Regions from separate parts of the Cytobacillus sp. Bva_UNVM-123 genome, predicted to be linked through region 2. Evidence: a T-box and tRNA genes for the amino acid it is inferred to sense, from the RefSeq annotation. Region 2 holds a T-box; the other regions hold tRNA genes.
The links. A T-box is a leader RNA that pairs with one kind of tRNA and senses whether it is charged. The one in region 2 lies ahead of thrS (threonine--tRNA ligase), so its partner is inferred to be a tRNA-Thr.
Positions count from the first base shown of each region.

Region 1: it encodes a tRNA-Thr, which carries the amino acid that the T-box ahead of thrS (threonine--tRNA ligase) is inferred to sense. The anticodon was not compared.
Region 3: it encodes a tRNA-Thr, which carries the amino acid that the T-box ahead of thrS (threonine--tRNA ligase) is inferred to sense. The anticodon was not compared.

Region 1 covers NZ_CM177772.1:3,985,882-3,993,638, reverse strand. Annotated here, with positions in the region: rRNA gene KDN24_RS20575 (23S ribosomal RNA) at 20-2,955, shown strand; rRNA gene rrf (5S ribosomal RNA) at 3,103-3,219, shown strand; tRNA gene KDN24_RS20565 (tRNA-Val) at 3,230-3,305, shown strand; tRNA gene KDN24_RS20560 (tRNA-Thr) at 3,312-3,387, shown strand; tRNA gene KDN24_RS20555 (tRNA-Lys) at 3,522-3,597, shown strand; tRNA gene KDN24_RS20550 (tRNA-Leu) at 3,608-3,689, shown strand; tRNA gene KDN24_RS20545 (tRNA-Gly) at 3,703-3,777, shown strand; tRNA gene KDN24_RS20540 (tRNA-Leu) at 3,784-3,872, shown strand; tRNA gene KDN24_RS20535 (tRNA-Arg) at 3,880-3,953, shown strand; tRNA gene KDN24_RS20530 (tRNA-Pro) at 3,964-4,040, shown strand; tRNA gene KDN24_RS20525 (tRNA-Ala) at 4,051-4,123, shown strand; tRNA gene KDN24_RS20520 (tRNA-Met) at 4,154-4,230, shown strand; tRNA gene KDN24_RS20515 (tRNA-Ile) at 4,273-4,349, shown strand; tRNA gene KDN24_RS20510 (tRNA-Ser) at 4,360-4,452, shown strand; tRNA gene KDN24_RS20505 (tRNA-Met) at 4,639-4,712, shown strand; tRNA gene KDN24_RS20500 (tRNA-Asp) at 4,716-4,792, shown strand; tRNA gene KDN24_RS20495 (tRNA-Phe) at 4,964-5,039, shown strand; tRNA gene KDN24_RS20490 (tRNA-Gly) at 5,228-5,301, shown strand; tRNA gene KDN24_RS20485 (tRNA-Ile) at 5,308-5,384, shown strand; tRNA gene KDN24_RS20480 (tRNA-Asn) at 5,397-5,471, shown strand; tRNA gene KDN24_RS20475 (tRNA-Ser) at 5,476-5,566, shown strand; tRNA gene KDN24_RS20470 (tRNA-Glu) at 5,575-5,646, shown strand; gene vanR (VanR-ABDEGLN family response regulator transcription factor) at 5,854-6,534, shown strand; gene KDN24_RS20460 (sensor histidine kinase) at 6,527-7,606, shown strand.
Region 2 covers NZ_CM177772.1:3,766,437-3,774,193, reverse strand. Annotated here, with positions in the region: gene KDN24_RS19340 (GNAT family N-acetyltransferase) at 1-473, shown strand, start outside; gene KDN24_RS19335 (methyltransferase domain-containing protein) at 626-1,510, shown strand; gene KDN24_RS19330 (DEAD/DEAH box helicase family protein) at 1,544-2,104, shown strand; gene KDN24_RS19325 (NUDIX hydrolase) at 2,144-2,698, shown strand; gene KDN24_RS19320 (8-oxo-dGTP diphosphatase) at 2,726-3,199, shown strand; gene KDN24_RS19315 (hypothetical protein) at 3,317-3,778, shown strand; gene KDN24_RS19310 (GNAT family N-acetyltransferase) at 3,807-4,271, shown strand; gene KDN24_RS19305 (histidine phosphatase family protein) at 4,293-4,835, shown strand; T-box leader at 5,060-5,288, shown strand; T-box leader at 5,331-5,558, shown strand; gene thrS (threonine--tRNA ligase) at 5,607-7,526, shown strand; gene KDN24_RS19295 (serpin family protein) at 7,595-7,757, shown strand, end outside.
Region 3 covers NZ_CM177772.1:1,504,923-1,512,679, forward strand. Annotated here, with positions in the region: rRNA gene KDN24_RS07145 (23S ribosomal RNA) at 196-3,131, shown strand; rRNA gene rrf (5S ribosomal RNA) at 3,404-3,520, shown strand; tRNA gene KDN24_RS07155 (tRNA-Asn) at 3,538-3,612, shown strand; tRNA gene KDN24_RS07160 (tRNA-Ser) at 3,616-3,708, shown strand; tRNA gene KDN24_RS07165 (tRNA-Glu) at 3,727-3,801, shown strand; tRNA gene KDN24_RS07170 (tRNA-Val) at 3,869-3,944, shown strand; tRNA gene KDN24_RS07175 (tRNA-Met) at 4,099-4,172, shown strand; tRNA gene KDN24_RS07180 (tRNA-Asp) at 4,176-4,252, shown strand; tRNA gene KDN24_RS07185 (tRNA-Phe) at 4,423-4,498, shown strand; tRNA gene KDN24_RS07190 (tRNA-Thr) at 4,526-4,598, shown strand; tRNA gene KDN24_RS07195 (tRNA-Tyr) at 4,612-4,696, shown strand; tRNA gene KDN24_RS07200 (tRNA-Trp) at 4,700-4,773, shown strand; tRNA gene KDN24_RS07205 (tRNA-His) at 4,783-4,858, shown strand; tRNA gene KDN24_RS07210 (tRNA-His) at 4,905-4,980, shown strand; tRNA gene KDN24_RS07215 (tRNA-Gln) at 5,041-5,115, shown strand; tRNA gene KDN24_RS07220 (tRNA-Gly) at 5,119-5,193, shown strand; tRNA gene KDN24_RS07225 (tRNA-Cys) at 5,203-5,277, shown strand; tRNA gene KDN24_RS07230 (tRNA-Leu) at 5,311-5,392, shown strand; partial or broken gene KDN24_RS07235 (class I SAM-dependent methyltransferase) at 6,135-6,890, shown strand; gene KDN24_RS07240 (response regulator transcription factor) at 7,203-7,757, shown strand, end outside.

The DNA of each region.
Region 1 (7,757 bases), 220 kb from region 2:
GCTTATCATTAGCCGAACAGGTTAAGTTAGAAAGGGCGCACGGTGAATGCCTAGGCACTAGGAGCCGATGAAGGACGGGACTAACACCGATATGCTTCGGGGAGCTGTAAGTAAGCTTTGATCCGGAGATTTCCGAATGGGGAAACCCGCTGTTCGTAATGGAACAGTATCTTTACCTGAATACATAGGGTATAGAAGGCAGACCCGGGGAACTGAAACATCTAAGTACCCGGAGGAAGAGAAAGCAAACGCGATTCCCTGAGTAGCGGCGAGCGAAACGGGATTAGCCCAAACCAAGAGGCTTGCCTCTTGGGGTTGTAGGACACTCTACACGGAGTTACAAAGGAATGAGGTAAATGAACAGGTCTGGAAAGGCCGGCCAGAGAAGGTAAAAGCCCTGTAGTTGAAACTTCGTTCCCTCCAGAGTGGATCCTGAGTACGGCGGGACACGTGAAATCCCGTCGGAAGCAGGGAGGACCATCTCCCAAGGCTAAATACTCCCTAGTGACCGATAGTGAACCAGTACCGTGAGGGAAAGGTGAAAAGCACCCCGGAAGGGGAGTGAAATAGTTCCTGAAACCGTGTGCCTACAAGTAGTCAGAGCCCATTAACGGGTGATGGCGTGCCTTTTGTAGAATGAACCGGCGAGTTACGATTACATGCGAGGTTAAGTTGAGAAGACGGAGCCGCAGCGAAAGCGAGTCTGAATAGGGCGAATGTAGTATGTGGTCGTAGACCCGAAACCAGGTGACCTACCCATGTCCAGGTTGAAGTCCAGGTAACACTGGATGGAGGACCGAACCCACGCACGTTGAAAAGTGCGGGGATGAGGTGTGGGTAGCGGAGAAATTCCAATCGAACTTGGAGATAGCTGGTTCTCTCCGAAATAGCTTTAGGGCTAGCCTCATGTAGTAAGAGTCTTGGAGGTAGAGCACTGTTTGGACTAGGGGCCCCCATCGGGTTACCGAATTCAGACAAACTCCGAATGCCAAAGACTTATCCATGGGAGTCAGACTGCGAGTGATAAGATCCGTAGTCAAGAGGGAAACAGCCCAGACCACCAGTTAAGGTCCCAAAGTATACGTTAAGTGGAAAAGGATGTGGAGTTGCTTAGACAACCAGGATGTTGGCTTAGAAGCAGCCACCATTTAAAGAGTGCGTAATAGCTCACTGGTCGAGTGACTCTGCGCCGAAAATGTACCGGGGCTAAACGTATCACCGAAACTGTGGATGGACACCGTATGGTGTCCGTGGTAGGAGAGCGTTCTAAGGGCGTTGAAGCTAGACCGTAAGGACTAGTGGAGCGCTTAGAAGTGAGAATGCCGGTATGAGTAGCGAAAGATGGGTGAGAATCCCATCCACCGAATGCCTAAGGTTTCCTGAGGAAGGCTCGTCCGCTCAGGGTTAGTCGGGACCTAAGCCGAGGCTGAAAAGCGTAGGCGATGGACAACAGGTTGATATTCCTGTACCACCAAATTACCGTTTGAGCAATGGGGGGACGCAGGAGGATAGGGTAAGCGCGCTGCTGGAATAGCGCGTCCAAGCAGTTAGGCTGATAATGAGGCAAATCCCATTATCGTGAAGGCTGAGCTGTGACGGCGAGGGAAATAGAGTACCGAAGTTCCTGAATCCACACTGCCAAGAAAAGCCTCTAGCGAGGTAACAGGTGCCCGTACCGCAAACCGACACAGGTAGGCGAGGAGAGAATCCTAAGGTGAGCGAGAGAACTCTCGTTAAGGAACTCGGCAAAATCACCCCGTAACTTCGGGAGAAGGGGTGCTCATTTGGGTGAATAGCCCGGATGAGCCGCAGTGAATAGGCCCAGGCGACTGTTTAGCAAAAACACAGGTCTCTGCGAAGCCGCAAGGCGAAGTATAGGGGCTGACGCCTGCCCGGTGCTGGAAGGTTAAGAGGAGGGGTTAGCGTAAGCGAAGCTCTGAATTGAAGCCCCAGTAAACGGCGGCCGTAACTATAACGGTCCTAAGGTAGCGAAATTCCTTGTCGGGTAAGTTCCGACCCGCACGAAAGGCGTAACGATCTGGGCACTGTCTCAACGAGAGACTCGGTGAAATTATAGTACCTGTGAAGATGCAGGTTACCCGCGACAGGACGGAAAGACCCCGTGGAGCTTTACTGTAGCCTGATATTGAATTTCGGTACAGCTTGTACAGGATAGGTAGGAGCCTAGGAAGCCGGAGCGCCAGCTTCGGTGGAGGCATCGGTGGGATACTACCCTGGCTGTATTGAAATTCTAACCCGCGCCCCTTATCGGGGCGGGAGACAGTGTCAGGTGGGCAGTTTGACTGGGGCGGTCGCCTCCTAAAGAGTAACGGAGGCGCCCAAAGGTTCCCTCAGAATGGTTGGAAATCATTCGTAGAGTGTAAAGGCACAAGGGAGCTTGACTGCGAGACCTACAAGTCGAGCAGGGACGAAAGTCGGGCTTAGTGATCCGGTGGTTCCGCATGGAAGGGCCATCGCTCAACGGATAAAAGCTACCCCGGGGATAACAGGCTTATCTCCCCCAAGAGTCCACATCGACGGGGAGGTTTGGCACCTCGATGTCGGCTCATCGCATCCTGGGGCTGTAGTCGGTCCCAAGGGTTGGGCTGTTCGCCCATTAAAGCGGTACGCGAGCTGGGTTCAGAACGTCGTGAGACAGTTCGGTCCCTATCCGTCGTGGGCGCAGGAAATTTGAGAGGAGCTGTCCTTAGTACGAGAGGACCGGGATGGACGCACCGCTGGTGTACCAGTTGTCTTGCCAAAGGCATAGCTGGGTAGCTATGTGCGGACGGGATAAGTGCTGAAAGCATCTAAGCATGAAGCCCCCCTCGAGATGAGATTTCCCATAGCGCAAGCTAGTAAGACCCCTGAAAGATGATCAGGTTGATAGGTTTGAGGTGGAAGCGTGGTGACACGTGGAGCTGACAAATACTAATCGGTCGAGGACTTAACCAAAATAATTATGATTACTCTATTTCTTCTTCTTATTATCTAGTTTTGAGGGAATGAAATTGCAAATTTTCCTCTTGCAAAAAGCTAAAAATTAGTTATAATAGAGTATGTCTTTAGAAAATCTCTTAAATGAGGATATTAAGATATTGGTTTGGTGGCGATAGCGAGAAGGTCACACCCGTTCCCATCCCGAACACGGAAGTTAAGCTTCTCAGCGCCGATGGTAGTTGGGGGCTCTCCCCCTGTGAGAGTAGGACGCCGCCAAGCTATTAAATATGGAGGATTAGCTCAGCTGGGAGAGCATCTGCCTTACAAGCAGAGGGTCGGCGGTTCGATCCCGTCATCCTCCACCATTATGAGCCGGCCTAGCTCAATTGGTAGAGCAACTGACTTGTAATCAGTAGGTTGGGGGTTCAAGTCCTCTGGCCGGCACCAGATTTTAAAAGATTACAGCCACGAAGCTTTACTTCAACGAATGGTAAGCTTTTAAAATCTGCGACAAAGACCAAAGGGCTTTGGAGCATATTTATTACTACTATCAAAATTCAGTTTTTAAAACTTTGAATTTTGAGCCATTAGCTCAGTCGGTAGAGCATCTGACTTTTAATCAGAGGGTCGCAGGTTCGAATCCTGCATGGCTCACCACTTTAAATATGCGGGTGTGGCGGAATTGGCAGACGCACTAGACTTAGGATCTAGCGCCGCAAGGCGTGGGGGTTCGACTCCCTTCACCCGCACTTTACATAATATGCGGAAGTAGTTCAGTGGTAGAACACCACCTTGCCAAGGTGGGGGTCGCGGGTTCGAATCCCGTCTTCCGCTCCATAATGTGCCGGGGTGGCGGAACTGGCAGACGCACAGGACTTAAAATCCTGCGGTAGGTGACTACCGTACCGGTTCGATTCCGGTTCTCGGCACCATTATATTGCGCCCGTAGCTCAATTGGATAGAGCGTCTGACTACGGATCAGAAGGTTATGGGTTCGACTCCTTTCGGGCGCGTTTGTTTTTTCGGGAAGTAGCTCAGCTTGGTAGAGCACTTGGTTTGGGACCAAGGGGTCGCAGGTTCGAATCCTGTCTTCCCGACCACTAAAATTACGGGGCCTTAGCTCAGCTGGGAGAGCGCCTGCCTTGCACGCAGGAGGTCAGCGGTTCGATCCCGCTAGGCTCCATTATTATTTAAATATAATAAACATTTATTTGGCGGTGTAGCTCAGCTGGCTAGAGCGTACGGTTCATACCCGTAAGGTCGGGGGTTCGATCCCCTCCGCCGCTACCATATTCAAGATTGCTTACAAGTTTTGATATAATGATGAATCTTGGACCTTTAGCTCAGCTGGTTAGAGCAGACGGCTCATAACCGTCCGGTCGTAGGTTCGAGTCCTACAAGGTCCACCATATAACATACGGAGGAATACCCAAGTCCGGCTGAAGGGATCGGTCTTGAAAACCGACAGGCGGGTTAAACCGCGCGGGGGTTCGAATCCCTCTTCCTCCGCCATTTTTCTTAAATGAATGGCATAACAAGATTTAAAATATTACTATCGCGGGGTGGAGCAACGAGCGTTACTTCATCGAGTAAACTGCGAGTTGTACCGATTGAGCTGCTTCTTGAGTAAGCTTCCTGAAATCGGGACAGTCTTAATGCTTAAAACAAGCATTGTGAAACTTTAAAAAATATTATTATCGCGGGGTGGAGCAGTTCGGTAGCTCGTCGGGCTCATAACCCGAAGGTCGCAGGTTCAAATCCTGTCCCCGCAATTTGGTCCGGTAGTTCAGTTGGTTAGAATGCCTGCCTGTCACGCAGGAGGTCGCGGGTTCGAGTCCCGTCCGGACCGCCATTTTAAAAAAATGTTTGGCTCAGTAGCTCAGTCGGTAGAGAATTTTAAAAGATTACAGCAACAGAGCAAAACATCACCGAATGGTAAACTTTTAAAATTTGCAACAAATCACGAAGAGATTTGGCGCACACTTTTTACCGCAAAATTTGTTTAGGAAATAATATTTCATTTGGCTCAGTAGCTCAGTCGGTAGAGCAAAGGACTGAAAATCCTTGTGTCGGCGGTTCGATTCCGTCCTGAGCCACCATTTACTTACCGTTAATCATAGGCAATAAAAAAATGCGGGTGTAGTTTAGTGGTAAAACCACAGCCACGAGCGAAGCTTCCATGAATTATCATCGAGTTGCCTCGACGCATTTACTTCCTTGAATATACTAGAAGAGGAAGAGGCATGAAAGAGCGTAAGTGAATCTTTGGATTATAGCAATAAAAAATGCGGGTGTAGTTTAGTGGTAAAACCACAGCCTTCCAAGCTGTTGATGAGGGTTCGATTCCCTTCACCCGCTCCAATAGAAGGGCCTATAGCTCAGCTGGTTAGAGCGCACGCCTGATAAGCGTGAGGTCGATGGTTCGAGTCCATTTAGGCCCACCATATTCCTTTTATTCCGCAGTAGCTCAGTGGTAGAGCATTCGGCTGTTAACCGAACGGTCGTAGGTTCGAATCCTACCTGCGGAGCCATAATGGAGAAGTACTCAAGAGGCTGAAGAGGCGCCCCTGCTAAGGGTGTAGGTCGCGTAAGCGGCGCGAGGGTTCAAATCCCTCCTTCTCCGCCACTTATTTTGGCCCCTTGGTCAAGCGGTTAAGACACCGCCCTTTCACGGCGGTAACACGGGTTCGAATCCCGTAGGGGTCATACTAAGAAATGCGTAAAGAAACGTCTAGTTTCTTTACGCATTTTTTGTTTTGGGAAAGGTGATTGTCATAACAGTACTCTGCAAACGATCTGCTGCATATCCGAAGAACTGGGATAATAATCATGGAGTTCTCATTGGGAATATGCTATAAGTATAATGAAAAAGGGGGAACGTCTCCTTATAATAAATGGTTTGTTTTGGGGGTTATCATGGTAAAAATTCTTGTTGTTGATGATGAAAAGGAAATAGCTGATTTGGTTGAATTTTATCTTCAGAATGAGGGCTATGAGGTAGTAAAGGTCCATGCTGGTGAGGCTGCACTTCAAATGATTCATCATAATTTTGATTTAGCTATTTTGGACATCATGCTTCCAGATGTGGATGGCTTTACTCTTTTAAAGAGAATTAGAGAGAAATATTATTACCCTGTTATTATGCTTACAGCAAAGGTTGAAGATATTGACAAAATCATGGGTTTAACAATAGGCGCTGATGATTACATTACTAAACCTTTCAATCCACTCGAATTGATTGCGAGGGTCAAAACTCAGATTCGCAGAACAAAATTTTATAATAAAGAAATGGAATCTGACTTTATTGATATTCATGGGTTATCTATCGTGATCGATTCTCGTAAAGTGAGTCTTTATGAAAAAGAGATTGAGCTGACCCCTTTGGAATTTGATATCTTATTATATCTCGCTAAAAAAAGAGGAAAGGTTATTTCATCAGAAGAGCTTTTTACTAATGTTTGGGGCGATAAATATATTGATAACAACAATACGATTATGGCTCATATTGCAAGATTAAGGGAAAAAATGGGGGAGAATGCGCGAAAGCCAAAATTTATCAAAACGGTTTGGGGGGTCGGCTACATCATTGAATAATTTCTATCCATTTTTCAGAAGAAAATTCGCATTAGAATTTCTTATGTGGGCCATTCTCTATACGGTTTTTGTTATCCTTTTATTTTTCATATTTAAAGTTACTTTAAGCAGTGATACATATTTTGGTTCTGAATTTCTTTATCCTTTTTATCACTGGGCTAATTATAATAAAGCTTTTTTAATTTTTATCGTTCTGTCGTTTGGCTATGCCCTTATCACTTTTATATTGTTTCATAAATCTATCAAGCATACAGATGAGATTATTGCTGCAATTGACGAGATTTATAAGAAAGATGATGCGCTCATTTCTCTTTCAGGAGATCTAAAAGATGTTACCGCAAAGATGAATAATATCAAGTTTAGTTTAAGAGAAAATGAGAAATTAGCAAAGGATGCGGAGAAAAGGAAGAATGATTTGATCATTTATTTAGCGCATGATCTCAAGACTCCTCTAACATCGATTATCGGCTATTTGACCATACTTTCTGAAGAAAATGATCTTAGCCATAGTTTTCGAAAAAAGTATTTAAAGATCAGTTTCGATAAAGCTGTTCGGCTAGAGGATTTAATAAATGAGTTTTTTGAAATTACAAGATTTAATTTAAATGATATGATACTGGAAAAGACTGAGGTTCATTTTAGCATGATGATGGAGCAAATTATTTATGAATTTACCCCATTTTTGAGTGAAAAAAATCTTTCAATTCATAGTGATATAGAATCTGATATTCAATTGGACATGGATCCGAATAAGATGGAAAGGGTTATCGATAATATAATTAGAAATGCTATCAATTATTCTTATGAAAATAGTGAGATTACTATTTGTGTACGTAAGGATCATGATTTTGTAGATGTACGTGTTACAAACAGGGGACCAACGATCCCTAGTGCAAAAATGGCTCATATTTTTGATGAATTTTTTAGAATGGATTCTTCAAGAAGTTCTCAGACGGGAGGCGCTGGACTTGGGCTTGCGATTGCGAAGTCCATTGTAACGGCACACGGTGGGATTATCGAGGCTAAAAGTGAAAATGAATTTGTTGAAGTGAATGTAAGGCTTCCTTCTTAATTTCGTAAGAAAAATGTAAGGATTTAATCATGTAAAACAAAAAATAAGCCCCTTATTATTTGATATTCTTATATCAGATAATAAGGAGCTTTTTTTAATCGTGTTAGAACGTAAGTAAGTCTAATTTAAATAGGATAGAAAAGCTTTTGAA
Region 2 (7,757 bases):
AAGATGCTGAGAAATTTGTAAATTTAGTAAAGCAAGTAGAGGAAGAAGCGCAGTTTATGATGATGGAGCCTGGGGAACGAATGCTGTCTGCAGACGTCCAGCGAAAAAGAATTGAACAGATGAAAAATGAACCAAATTCGACAGTTCTCCTTGCTGAACAAGATGGAAACTTAGTAGGTTATTTAATAGTAGTTGGTGGGAGTGGAAAGCGAATTTTACATAGAGGTTATCTTGTCATTGGCATTTTAAAAGAATACCGTGGTCAAGGAATTGGTTCCAAACTGTTTCAACGATTAGACGAATGGGCAAAAACTCATCATATTTCACGTTTAGAGTTAACGGTTGTCACTAAAAATGAAATCGCAGTTGCTCTTTATAAAAAAAGCGGATTTGAAATTGAAGGAACGAAACGAAATTCGCTATCGATCGATAATGAATATTATGATGAGTATTATATGGCAAAATTATTATAATGGTAGGGCGTCTCTCAATAAGGGACGTTTTTTGGTTTAGGACATGATAGATTTGCAATTAGTAGATAAAGTAACTACGCTTTGTTTTTGAAACTATTTTCTGATTAATTCGTATATTTAATAAGGAGATGTTTGTAGTGGTAGGTGTGAAGATGGAGGATTATTATTGGGATAACAAGCTGGAATATTTAAAGAATACGAGGGATTTATACTATAATGATGACTATTTGGCGTTTTTAGTTAATTTTGTTTGGAAGCTGACTAAACCTGTGAATCTGATTGATTTCGGGTGTGGGTATGGCTATTTAGGACTGAAACTATTGCCTCTATTGCCAAAAGGCTCAACATATACGGGAATCGATAAAGGGGGAAAATTAATTAAAGAGGCAAGGGAGCTTTTTCGGGATCTCCCATATGAAACGGAATTCATGATTGCCGATATGACTGAACTGGAATTAGAAAGTAAGTATGATGTCGCAGTTTGCCATGCATTTTTATTGCATATGGCTGACCCGAAAAGCATGCTGGAAAAAATGGTCGATTCTGTTGTTCATGAAGGTAAAATTATCTGCTTTGAACCTAATTGGATTTCGAATATGTCGTCCTATTACATAAATGAACAGGAACAATCACATATTATTCAGCTCGGTATTCTGCAAAAATTATTTGAAAACGATGCGAAACAAAATCGGATAGATGGCAATATCGGAATTAAAATACCAATATATTTAACAGAATTAAATGTGAAAAATATTGAGTGTAGAGTTAGTGATAAAGTGAATTTTCTTCATCCTAATATGAATCAAAAAGATAAGCAGCATTTATATCATTCTTTTAAAGAGGAAGGGATAGGGAACGAACCTATTAAGAAAAAAGAATTTATTGAACGTTTAATAGCTCGGGGACTGACAGAAGTGGAGGCAATTAAACAGTTTGAAGCTGAGTTACACTTTTCGGAAATTTTTAATATAAATACTTCTCTCATGTATGCGCCAAGTATGAAGATTACGTATGGAGAAATATATAAAGAGGGCTAAATAAATCAGTGTAAACTTTGAAAGGAGACCTAAATGAAACTCATTATAATAGTTGGTCCCCAAGCTGTTGGTAAAATGACGGTAGGGCAGGAACTAGAAAAAATCACTGAATTAAAGCTGTTTCATAACCATATGACGATCGAATTAATTAATCCATTTTTTGAGTACGGAACAAAAGAAGGAAATAGGTTAGTAAATTTAATTCGCCAAGAAATATTTGCCGAAGTTGCGAAAAGTAACATGTATGGTTTAATTTTTACTTATGTTTGGGCATTTGATCTTCAAGCAGATTGGGATTATGTAGAAAAAGTTAGTACTCTATTCGAATCGAACGGGGGAGAAGTTTATTTTGTTGAATTGGAGGCTGAACTTGAAGAAAGACTTGAACGAAACAGAAGTGTTAATAGGCTTGAACATAAACCAAGCAAGCGAAATATAGACAAGTCCGAAGCTGATTTAAAAAATACAATGGTAAAGTATCGGTTAAATTCGGTAGAGGGTGAAATAAAAAAGGAAAACTATATCAAAATTAATAATACCAATTTATGTGCGGAAGAAGTTGCGAAACTTATTAAAGAAAAATTCGCTTTGTAAAAAGAAAGAAGATTAATTATCATGAAATGGAGTTTAAAAATGCAAAAATGGAACACTCTGAAGTCGGAATATTTGCATAATAGTCCATTTGGGAATATTAGAAAAGATAAATGTAAATTGCCAAATGGATTGGTCATAGACGAATATTATGTGAATGAATATGCAGATTGGGTCAATGCTATAGTCATTACGAAGGAAAATCAAATCGTCCTTGTTGAACAATATCGTTACGCAGGTAACGATTTTTATTTAGAAATTCCTGCTGGAAAAAGAGAAGGAAATGAATCACATGAGGAAGGATTAATTAGAGAGGTTAGAGAGGAAACAGGCTATATTTCCTTAACAAATCCGATCCTATTAGGAGAATTTATGGTTAATCCTGCTACTCAAAATAATAGAGTTAAAACATATTTAATTGTAAATGCATTTAGAAAATATGAACAACAATTAGATGATACTGAACAGATAAATGTTAGATTGATAGACTTTGAGGAAATGGCAAATTTAATTTGGACGAATGAAATAAAAACACAATTATTTACTGTGAGTGCTTATTTTATGGCAAAAGATTATTTGGAGAAAAGAAGAAAATAAGTGATCGGAAAAAAGCAGGAGGATATAATGAGCAATAAGATTAATTATCAGTTTTGGACGGTATGTATGATTCAAAATCAAAATAAGGTACTTTTACTAGATAGACAACATGATGATTTTAAAGGGTTCATTCCTCCTGGTGGGAAGGTAGAATTTCCTGAAAGTTTTATAGAGGCTGCAATTAGAGAAGTGAAGGAAGAAACAGGACTAGAGGTTAGTAATCTCATTTATAAAGGACTGTATGAATATGTCAATCAGGAAAAAAATGATCGATACATCATTTTTAATTATATCACTACTAGTTTCACTGGGGAGTTACTCCAGGAATCGCCTGAAGGAAAAGCTGTTTGGGTAAATATTGAAGATGTAAAAAACTTACCGATGCAAAAATCAATTCGACGTAGATTCCCGCTGTTTTTTGAAGAGGGCACTTTCGAAATTCATGTTGAATGGGATAATGAAACAAATTCAGAAGGAAAAGTAATGGTTAGAAAAACATAGAATGTCCCATTAAAACTTCCGCATATTTCTAAATGGATAGTCGCTTATACAAAAAAAATTTGCGGATTAGCAAGGTTGAAGTATAGTTGATGTAAGAAATAGAGAGGAAGGGATGGATTGGTGAAAAATAATTTATCATTCGAGATCCCAATTTATACGGTCGCTAATTCAGTATTACCAAAGCCCATTTCAGGAAACTATGATTATTGGCTTCCGTTGTTAACCTTTTTTTTAGAAAAAGCTGATTCTATTGAAATTCATTGCTGGAATGAAGAAGTGAATACAATTGAAGAACTTAGCTCTCTACTTAGTGATGCCTTAACGATTCGTTTTGATGGAGACCTCTCCATTTTTAAAGGAATGAAAACACCTGCTCTCACTGATTATATTCTATTTCATCATTTGAATAAAAAAGGTGAGTTCAAATGGTTTACAGTAAATTTATTAAATGAATTAACGTTAATGTTTCATTCAGGACATTGGGGCACAGAATTTTTTGTACCAGCTGTCACACATAAGGAAATTGCATTTATCAAAAGTGTCTCTCCAATGGGAACGACTTTTTATGAATTTCAATAATGATAATAGATTAAAGGAGTTTAGTTTGATGAAAGATGTTCTAAAATTAGAAGAAATTCGTTTAGATGAAAGAAAGAACTTTATGGAGTATTTATTGCTAGCTGATGAAAGTGAAGAGATTATCAATGAATATATCCATGAAGGAGATATGTTTTCTATTTTGTTAGAGAATTTAGTGATTGGGGTGGCATTATTTATACAGGAATCCCCTTCTATTGTGGAATTAAAAAATATTGCTTTATTGCCTGAATATAGAGGAAGAGGTTTCGGTAAAGACATTATGAATCTGGCATTTGAACAATATAGAAGAAAATCTTTTCAAAAAATGATCGTTGGAACTGCTAATTCTAGTATAGCTAATTTAGCCTTTTATCAAAAAGCAGGTTTTCGTATCGTTGGGATAAGGAAGAATTTTTTTAATAAATACCCTAATCCCATATACGAGGATGGGATTCAGGCAATCGATATGATTATGTTTGAGAAGAATCTATGAGTGAAGGAGAGGAATCCTGTCATGAAAAAAATTTATATTGTGAGACATTGTGAAGCAAGTGGTCAGCCGCCTGAATCTCCTTTAACCGATCAAGGATGTGTTCAAGCGAATGCATTAGCAGAATTTTTCTCAGATAAAAAATTGGATCGGATTATTTCAAGCCCTTTTCTACGGGCGAAGCAATCTGTCGAGCCACTAAGTAAAAAGTTTGCTTTGAATATAGAAATAGATGACCGTCTTTCAGAACGAGTATTGAGTAAAGCCAACCTTCCGGACTGGTTTGAAAAATTAAAAGCAACCTTTACAGATTTAGAACTGAAATATGAGGGTGGAGAATCAAGTCAGGAAGCCATGAATCGAATCGTAGAGGTTGTGGAAGAAGCTTTTAATGATGGGGCTCCTCATACATTAATTGTAACGCATGGGAATGTGATGTCCTTATTACTAAAAAAATATAATCATGACTTTGGTTTTGAGGGCTGGAAGAATCTTAGCAATCCCGATGTTTTTCTATTAAGCTGTCTAAATGATGAAATACATCTAGAGCGCATATGGAGTGAATAAAATAAAGCCTTTTAAAATGATGAAATGGCCTATAAGGGACGTTGCCAATGAGTATATGCTGCATAAGCAAATTATTTTAAAATGTTGTCAGCTTCATCTCACTGCGCTTGGCGACTACTCCGTGCACGTCGAGGCTTGTTCAATAAATCCGACGACAATTTTGCTTTGAAAAAAGCTGTTGCTATTTTTGTTTATATATTGTAATATGTAAAAAAATTACTTCATACAAAGCACTGATAAGGACAATAATTATTTTTACGGTTAACAGAGAGGGAAGAAAAGCTGCGAACTTCCTAGCTTAGGAAAATAATTTACCACCTTTGAGCTATATCAAGGAACTATAAGTATTTGATATCGTCCATGCTACGTTACAGCACCAAAGCCGTAAGCAAATCGTATTTTTGCTTATGGGAAATTGGGTGGAACCACGAGAATAACGCACTCGTCCCTTACTTTAGGGATGAGTACGTTTTTTTATTTTTAAAAATTAAATGAGAATAAGCACTGATAAGGACAATAATTATTTTTACGGTTAACAGAGAGGGAAGAAAAGCTGCGAACTTCCTAGCTTAGGAAAATAATTTACCACCTTTGAGCTATATCAAAGAACTATAAGTATTTGATATCGTCCATGCTACGTTACAGCACCAAAGCCGTAAGCAAATCGTATTTTTGTTTATGGGAATTTGGGTGGAACCACGAGATTACGCACTCGTCCCTTACATAGGGATGGGTGCGTTTTTTTTATTTTGAAAAGGAGTGTGTATGGTTATGAACAAAAAATGTATGAACATCGAATTTCAAGACGGAAAAATCAAAGAGTTTTCAAAAGGAATGACAGTGGCAGAGGTCGCAGAAACAATTAGCCCAAGTCTCAGAAAAAAAGCGGTGGCAGCGAAAATAAATGACGAGCTTGTTGATATAAGCTTTAGGCTAAATAGGGATGTGAAGCTTACTATTTTAACATTAGATGATGAAGAAGGGGTGCAAATTGCCAGACATTCAGCAGCACATATATTGGCACAAGCTGTAAAAAGATTGTATGGCCATGTGAAATTAGGAATTGGGCCGATTATTGACGAAGGATTTTACTATGATTTTAAATTAGAGCATAGTTTGACTATTGAAGATTTACGTATGATCGAAAAAGAAATGAACAACATCATTAGCGAGAATTTAATGATTAAACGTGAAGAGGTTTCATATGAAGAGGCGAAAAAGCTGCTAGAGGAAAAAGCTGAGCCGTTTAAGCTTGAAATATTAAAGGACATTCCAAAAGGTGAAAAAATAACGCTATATCAGCAAGGAGAATTTATGGATCTTTGTCGTGGTCCACATCTTCCCTCAACAGGCTATGTAAAAGCATTTAAACTAACACGTGTGTCTGGTGCTTACTGGAGAGGGGATAGTCAAAACGAGGTGCTTCAACGTGTTTATGGAGTAGCTTATAAAAACAAACAAGATTTAATGGAATATGAAATATTTTTGGAAGAAGCAGCTAAACGCGATCACCGTAAGCTAGGAAAACAGCTTGAGTTATTCATGTTTTCTGAGGAAGCGCCGGGAATGCCGTTTTACTTGCCAAATGGACAAACAATTAGAAATGAGCTAGAACAATTCTCACGTGAGCTGCAAAAAAAAGCAGAGTATGATGAGGTACGCACTCCATTAATGATGAATCAACAATTATGGGAAAGATCAGGACATTGGGATCATTATCATGAAAATATGTATTTTTCCGAAGTTGATCAAGTTAGTTTTGCCTTGAAGCCAATGAATTGTCCTGGCCATATGTTGATGTATAAAAACAATTTATACTCTTATCGAGATTTGCCCATTCGACTCGCAGAGTTTGGTCAAGTTCATCGTCATGAATATAGCGGTGCTTTAAATGGGATGCTTCGGGTTCGCACATTTTGTCAGGATGACGCCCATATTTTTGCTCGCCGGGATCAAATTGGTGATGAAATTAAACGGGCATTCAATTTAATTGACAAAGTATATCAAACTTTTGGTTTTGAATATTCAGTAGAGCTTTCCACTCGGCCAGAAAAAGCATTAGGTGATGATGCTCTTTGGGCAATCTCTGAAGAGGCATTAAAAAATGTCCTAGAGGATTTGCATGTTAACTACCGGTTAAATGAGGGGGATGGAGCATTTTATGGACCGAAAATTGACTTTCACATTAAAGATGCATTAAAACGCAGCCATCAATGTGGAACAATCCAGCTTGATTTTCAAATGCCGGAGAAATTTGATTTAACTTATATTAATCAACATAATGAAAAGGTTCGTCCTGTAGTTATCCATCGAGCTATTTTTGGATCGATTGATCGCTTCTTCGGTATATTAATCGAGCATTTTGCTGGTGCCTTTCCTGTTTGGCTTGCGCCGACACAGGTACAAATCATTCCAGTTTCACAAGTACATGTTGATTACTGTTTGCAAATTCAGTCGGAGCTCAAGCAGGCAGGCGTGAGGGTCAAAATGGATAATAGTAATGAAAAGCTAGGCTACAAAATTAGAGAGACACAAATGAAGAAGATTCCATACATGCTTGTTATCGGAGATAATGAAATTGAAGAGAAAAAGGTAAATATAAGGAAATATGGTAGTATAAATACAGAAAGTGTTTTATTTGAAGATTTTAAAAAGACGGTTATTCATCAAATGAAAGAGCGGAGTATGTAATCAGGCAGCGAATTAGAGTAACCTTTTCCAATAAATATAGTCTAATTTGGTAAAGGACGGTGACTCGGATGAAGAAAACAATCTTGCTCATTCTACTAGCTAGTTTGCTTGTTTACGTTACAGGGTGTGGTCTAGGAAATCAGCAAGGAAGCCTACAATTCAGTAGCAACATAGATTTTGGCAAAAATGACTATAAGAAAATGATTTCTAGTAATAATCAATTAGGATTTG
Region 3 (7,757 bases), 2.3 Mb from region 2:
TAATCGCCATTTTAGTATTTCTCTCTATTATTTAATAGAGTTTAAAACCAATCACAATTCTTACGAATTGTGAGGGTAATGAGAAGCAAGTAGATCAAGGAACCAAGTGAGTGAACCCCGGAGTGTGCTTCAGCACATGAGGAGGTGAACGAGCGCAGGTGACGCAGAGATACGCCGCTTATCATTAGCCGAACAGGTTAAGTTAGAAAGGGCGCACGGTGAATGCCTAGGCACTAGGAGCCGATGAAGGACGGGACTAACACCGATATGCTTCGGGGAGCTGTAAGTAAGCTTTGATCCGGAGATTTCCGAATGGGGGAACCCGCTGTTCGTAATGGAACAGTATCTTTACCTGAATACATAGGGTAGAGAAGGCAGACCCGGGGAACTGAAACATCTAAGTACCCGGAGGAAGAGAAAGCAAACGCGATTCCCTGAGTAGCGGCGAGCGAAACGGGATTAGCCCAAACCAAGAGGCTTGCCTCTTGGGGTTGTAGGACACTCTACACGGAGTTACAAAGGAATGAGGTAAATGAACAGGTCTGGAAAGGCCGGCCAGAGAAGGTAAAAGCCCTGTAGTTGAAACTTCGTTCCCTCCAGAGTGGATCCTGAGTACGGCGGGACACGTGAAATCCCGTCGGAAGCAGGGAGGACCATCTCCCAAGGCTAAATACTCCCTAGTGACCGATAGTGAACCAGTACCGTGAGGGAAAGGTGAAAAGCACCCCGGAAGGGGAGTGAAATAGTTCCTGAAACCGTGTGCCTACAAGTAGTCAGAGCCCATTAACGGGTGATGGCGTGCCTTTTGTAGAATGAACCGGCGAGTTACGATTACATGCGAGGTTAAGTTGAGAAGACGGAGCCGCAGCGAAAGCGAGTCTGAATAGGGCGAATGTAGTATGTGGTCGTAGACCCGAAACCAGGTGACCTACCCATGTCCAGGTTGAAGTCCAGGTAACACTGGATGGAGGACCGAACCCACGCACGTTGAAAAGTGCGGGGATGAGGTGTGGGTAGCGGAGAAATTCCAATCGAACTTGGAGATAGCTGGTTCTCTCCGAAATAGCTTTAGGGCTAGCCTCATGTAGTAAGAGTCTTGGAGGTAGAGCACTGTTTGGACTAGGGGCCCCCATCGGGTTACCGAATTCAGACAAACTCCGAATGCCAAAGACTTATCCATGGGAGTCAGACTGCGAGTGATAAGATCCGTAGTCAAGAGGGAAACAGCCCAGACCACCAGTTAAGGTCCCAAAGTATACGTTAAGTGGAAAAGGATGTGGAGTTGCTTAGACAACCAGGATGTTGGCTTAGAAGCAGCCACCATTTAAAGAGTGCGTAATAGCTCACTGGTCGAGTGACTCTGCGCCGAAAATGTACCGGGGCTAAACGTATCACCGAAACTGTGGATGGACACCGTATGGTGTCCGTGGTAGGAGAGCGTTCTAAGGGCGTTGAAGCTAGACCGTAAGGACTAGTGGAGCGCTTAGAAGTGAGAATGCCGGTATGAGTAGCGAAAGATGGGTGAGAATCCCATCCACCGAATGCCTAAGGTTTCCTGAGGAAGGCTCGTCCGCTCAGGGTTAGTCGGGACCTAAGCCGAGGCTGAAAAGCGTAGGCGATGGACAACAGGTTGATATTCCTGTACCACCAAATTACCGTTTGAGCAATGGGGGGACGCAGGAGGATAGGGTAAGCGCGCTGCTGGAATAGCGCGTCCAAGCAGTTAGGCTGATAATGAGGCAAATCCCATTATCGTGAAGGCTGAGCTGTGACGGCGAGGGAAATAGAGTACCGAAGTTCCTGAATCCACACTGCCAAGAAAAGCCTCTAGCGAGGTAACAGGTGCCCGTACCGCAAACCGACACAGGTAGGCGAGGAGAGAATCCTAAGGTGAGCGAGAGAACTCTCGTTAAGGAACTCGGCAAAATCACCCCGTAACTTCGGGAGAAGGGGTGCTCATTTGGGTGAATAGCCCGGATGAGCCGCAGTGAATAGGCCCAGGCGACTGTTTAGCAAAAACACAGGTCTCTGCGAAGCCGCAAGGCGAAGTATAGGGGCTGACGCCTGCCCGGTGCTGGAAGGTTAAGAGGAGGGGTTAGCGTAAGCGAAGCTCTGAATTGAAGCCCCAGTAAACGGCGGCCGTAACTATAACGGTCCTAAGGTAGCGAAATTCCTTGTCGGGTAAGTTCCGACCCGCACGAAAGGCGTAACGATCTGGGCACTGTCTCAACGAGAGACTCGGTGAAATTATAGTACCTGTGAAGATGCAGGTTACCCGCGACAGGACGGAAAGACCCCGTGGAGCTTTACTGTAGCCTGATATTGAATTTCGGTACAGCTTGTACAGGATAGGTAGGAGCCTAGGAAGCCGGAGCGCCAGCTTCGGTGGAGGCATCGGTGGGATACTACCCTGGCTGTATTGAAATTCTAACCCGCGCCCCTTATCGGGGCGGGAGACAGTGTCAGGTGGGCAGTTTGACTGGGGCGGTCGCCTCCTAAAGAGTAACGGAGGCGCCCAAAGGTTCCCTCAGAATGGTTGGAAATCATTCGTAGAGTGTAAAGGCACAAGGGAGCTTGACTGCGAGACCTACAAGTCGAGCAGGGACGAAAGTCGGGCTTAGTGATCCGGTGGTTCCGCATGGAAGGGCCATCGCTCAACGGATAAAAGCTACCCCGGGGATAACAGGCTTATCTCCCCCAAGAGTCCACATCGACGGGGAGGTTTGGCACCTCGATGTCGGCTCATCGCATCCTGGGGCTGTAGTCGGTCCCAAGGGTTGGGCTGTTCGCCCATTAAAGCGGTACGCGAGCTGGGTTCAGAACGTCGTGAGACAGTTCGGTCCCTATCCGTCGTGGGCGCAGGAAATTTGAGAGGAGCTGTCCTTAGTACGAGAGGACCGGGATGGACGCACCGCTGGTGTACCAGTTGTCTTGCCAAAGGCATAGCTGGGTAGCTATGTGCGGACGGGATAAGTGCTGAAAGCATCTAAGCATGAAGCCCCCCTCGAGATGAGATTTCCCATAGCGCAAGCTAGTAAGACCCCTGAAAGATGATCAGGTTGATAGGTTTGAGGTGGAAGCGTGGTGACACGTGGAGCTGACAAATACTAATCGGTCGAGGACTTAACCAAAAACGAAAAGCGGAAGTGCCTTGCTTAGGGGCGACAAGCTTAAGACGAGACGGCGAGAAGGTTGTACTTTAACCTTCTTGACGGATTGACTTAAGACCTCGAGCCCCTAGGCACTGGAGCTGGACACGCTTTAAGATTACTCTTTTTTCTTCTTACCATTATCTAGTTTTGAGGGAATGAAATTGTAAATTTTCCTCTTGCAAAAAGCTAAAAAATAGTTATAATAGAGTATGTCTTTGAAAATCTCTTAAATGAGAATATAAAGATATTGGTTTGGTGGCGATAGCGAGAAGGTCACACCCGTTCCCATCCCGAACACGGAAGTTAAGCTTCTCAGCGCCGATGGTAGTTGGGGGCTCTCCCCCTGTGAGAGTAGGACGCCGCCAAGCAGCTTTATTATTATCATTCCGCAGTAGCTCAGTGGTAGAGCATTCGGCTGTTAACCGAACGGTCGTAGGTTCGAATCCTACCTGCGGAGCCATTAGGAGAGCTGTCCGAGTGGCCGAAGGAGCACGATTGGAAATCGTGTAGGCGGTTTATAGCTGTCTCAAGGGTTCAAATCCCTTGCTCTCCGCCATTTACATAAATATATAATGGCCCCTTGGTCAAGCGGTTAAGACACCGCCCTTTCACGGCGGTAACACGGGTTCGAATCCCGTAGGGGTCACCATTTTAAGAAGGCATGCTAAATGCGCGACGTCCTGTCGCAACGCATGCACTCGCACGTCCTGTGCTTCGGAGGATTAGCTCAGCTGGGAGAGCATCTGCCTTACAAGCAGAGGGTCGGCGGTTCGAGCCCGTCATCCTCCACCATTAATATTATTGTCGCGGGGTGGAGCAACGAGCGTTACTTCATCGATTAAACTGCGAGTTGTACCGATTGAGCTGCTTTTTGACTAAGCTTCCTGAAATCGGGACAGTCCTAATGCTTAAAACAAGCATTGTGAAATCTAATAAATATTATTATCGCGGGGTGGAGCAGTCCGGTAGCTCGTCGGGCTCATAACCCGAAGGTCGCAGGTTCAAATCCTGTCCCCGCAATCTGGTCCGGTAGTTCAGTTGGTTAGAATGCCTGCCTGTCACGCAGGAGGTCGCGGGTTCGAGTCCCGTCCGGACCGCCATTTAAAAAAATGTTTGGCTCAGTAGCTCAGTCGGTAGAGAATTTTAAAAGATTACAGCGACAGAGCAAAACATCACCGAATGGTAAACTTTTAAAATTTGCAACAAATCGAGAAGAGATTTGGCGCACACTTTTTATCGCAAAATTAGTTTAGGAAGTAATATTTCATTTGGCTCAGTAGCTCAGTCGGTAGAGCAAAGGACTGAAAATCCTTGTGTCGGCGGTTCGATTCCGTCCTGAGCCACCATTTAAATAATGAATTAAAAATGAATATGCCGGCCTAGCTCAATTGGTAGAGCAACTGACTTGTAATCAGTAGGTTGGGGGTTCAAGTCCTCTGGCCGGCACTGTCTTGTATACGGTGGGGTAGCGAAGTGGCTAAACGCGGCGGACTGTAAATCCGCTCCCTTTGGGTTCGGCGGTTCGAATCCGTCCCCCACCACCATTTAGGGGTATAGTTTAATGGTAAAACGAAGGTCTCCAAAACCTTTGATGTGGGTTCGATTCCTACTACCCCTGCCATTCATTATGGCGGTTGTGGCGAAGTGGTTAACGCATCGGATTGTGGTTCCGACATTCGTGGGTTCGATTCCCATCAGCCGCCCCATAATATAATATTGATTATGAAATTAATACCCTTTCCATTCATTATGGCGGTTGTGGCGAAGTGGTTAACGCATCGGATTGTGGTTCCGACACTCGTGGGTTCGATTCCCATCAGCCGCCCCATATTTTAAGTAATATATATCAAATAAATTCGTATAATGAATAGTAATAATAAATTATTATTGGGCTATAGCCAAGCGGTAAGGCAACGGACTTTGACTCCGTCATTCGTAGGTTCGAATCCTGCTAGCCCAGCCATCTGCGGAAGTAGTTCAGTGGTAGAACACCACCTTGCCAAGGTGGGGGTCGCGGGTTCGAATCCCGTCTTCCGCTCCATTTTAATCTGGCGGCATAGCCAAGTGGTAAGGCCAAGGTCTGCAAAACCTTTATTCACCGGTTCAAATCCGGTTGCCGCCTCCAATTATTAAATATTAATCGTCTCCTTTTATATATGCCGGTGTGGCGGAATTGGCAGACGCGCACGACTCAAAATCGTGTTCCTCACGGAGTGCCGGTTCGACCCCGGCCACCGGTATCGTTAGAATAATTTACGTTCAATTTTTAAAAAATTAAATGCTGAGAAACCATTGATTTAGCAATGTTTCTCAGCATTTTTTGTTTTTCAGGAACACGAAGAAAACGATAAGATTTGAATTCATTTTACACAAAACTTACATAGGGAACACTTTTGATAACACTGATTTGTTAAGTTCAAAATGATAAGAGCTTAACAAAAAAAGCATATCTGAACAAAATCCAGATAATATGCATCAAGTCTCGTATGTTAATATATGAAGGGCTGCAGGGATTACTCCACAGCAATTTTCCGATTGGGTCAAAAAGCGTTGTCCTGTTCCAAAGAGGCTACAATCTTTAACTGAGTATTTTGAGATTGTGGTAAATTTAATAATCGATGAAAGAATTATTTACAAGAACTAACACAAGAAAAAAAGATTGATATTCAAATTTTTTTCCTTAATCAAAAGTTAGATAAAGGTGAGAACGAAGTTGAAAAGGAAGAGTATCGTGAGAAATTAGTTCTTCTTCAAACCGAAAAAGAGAAATATATCCCCATTAGTAGGTTTGATACTATAGTTAGTCAAAACAAGGAACAAACCCGCAGAATTTGCGAAACTTTCTTAGAAGAAATGGAAAACGGTAATATGTCTTACTTGAACAATTGTTAAATCCGAAGGAGTAAAATACGTGAGTACAGCTTTTCAAAACAATCAAAATGGTGAATATTTTGTCTGAAGAATCAAGGAGAAGGTGATTTTATGAAATCAACAGATAAATTCACAGATAAAAAACTGAGGTATATGCAAAATACCGTCCTAGTTATCCTCATGAATATATTGAATATTTAATCACTGAAGCTGGGTTAAATGAGGATTGCATTATTCAGATATTGGCTCGGGGACTGGAATATTAAGCAGGCAGCTGATTGATAGGGGATTTACTGTAATAGGTGTGGAACCAAATGATGATATGAGAACTGTTGCGAAACAATCGCTGATGCCTGATTCCCGTTTTATTTCGATTAAGGCAACGGCTGAAAACACAACTTTAAATGATAATAGTCTAGATTTAGTTACGACGGCACAGGCATTTCATTGGTTCGACAAAAAGAAGTTCAGATTAAAATGCCAACGGATTTTGAAACAGGATGCGAAAGTGAATCTTGTATGGAATAGCCGGGATGGGTCGAGCGAAATAAACAGGGAGAGTGCTGAAGTTTGCCAAAAATACTGCCCCAATTTTAAAGGTTTTAGTGGTGGGATAGAGGAAACTTCAATTGTCTATCAGCAATTTTTTAAAGATGGAAAGTATGATTTTAGAAACTTTCGCAATGATTTGCAATTTGATCTTAATGGATTTTTGGGCAGGTACTTATCCGCTTCCTATTCCCCAAAAAAGACCGACAAGGAGTATAATCTATTCATTGCTGCATTATCGAATTTATTTGAAAAATACAGCAAATATGGAAAAATAGTTATTCCAAATATACAAGAAGCTATTTGGGTAAAGTATAATTATTTCAAAATTCCTAAATCGGGCGCTTTCCTGCAAGGAACAGCGCTTTTTTCCATTTTAGGGTCATTTTGTAGAATAAATGTGGCATTGATTGTAAAATAAAATTAATTAAACTGATGAAATAGTAGCAGTTAAATGAGAAATTCATTGTTATTGAGAACAGAGGCATTCTATTCAATGACCTTTTGGTTTAATTTAAATAGTAGTGAAGAAGAGTACAAATCCCTTTAAATTACGTCAAAGTATATTGTAACCGGATTGATTTAGCAATGGGGATCTAATTAAAATGACTGACGAGCGGAGCTAAGATTATGTACAAGATATATATTGTAGAAGATGATATGGTCATTGCAAGAACGGTAAAGAATCACCTTCAGCCGTGGGGATTTGAAGTGGAATATGTTTCTGATTTCCAGAATGTCATGACACAGTTTGTTTCTTTTGATCCGCAACTAGTTTTATTGGATATCTCTCTTCCTTTTGTGAACGGGTTTACCTTGTGTCAAGAAATTCGCAAAGTATCTAAGGTACCGATTATCTTTATCTCTTCTGCTTCCGATAATATGAATATTGTCATGGCTATTAATATGGGCGGGGATGACTTTATTGCCAAACCTTTCGACCTGACGATTCTTACTTCCAAAGTACAAGCATTACTTAGACGCACTTACGATTTTACCGGACAAACAAATTTGCTGGAACACCGTGGGGCTATTCTAAACATAAGTGATGCAACAGTTACCTTTAATGGCCAGAAAATCGATTTAACCAAAAACGACCAAAAAATTTTGCATGTTCTTTTTGAAAATAAAGGGAAGGCTGTTTCAAGGGATGTTCTAATGATGCGGCTATGGGAAACGGACAGT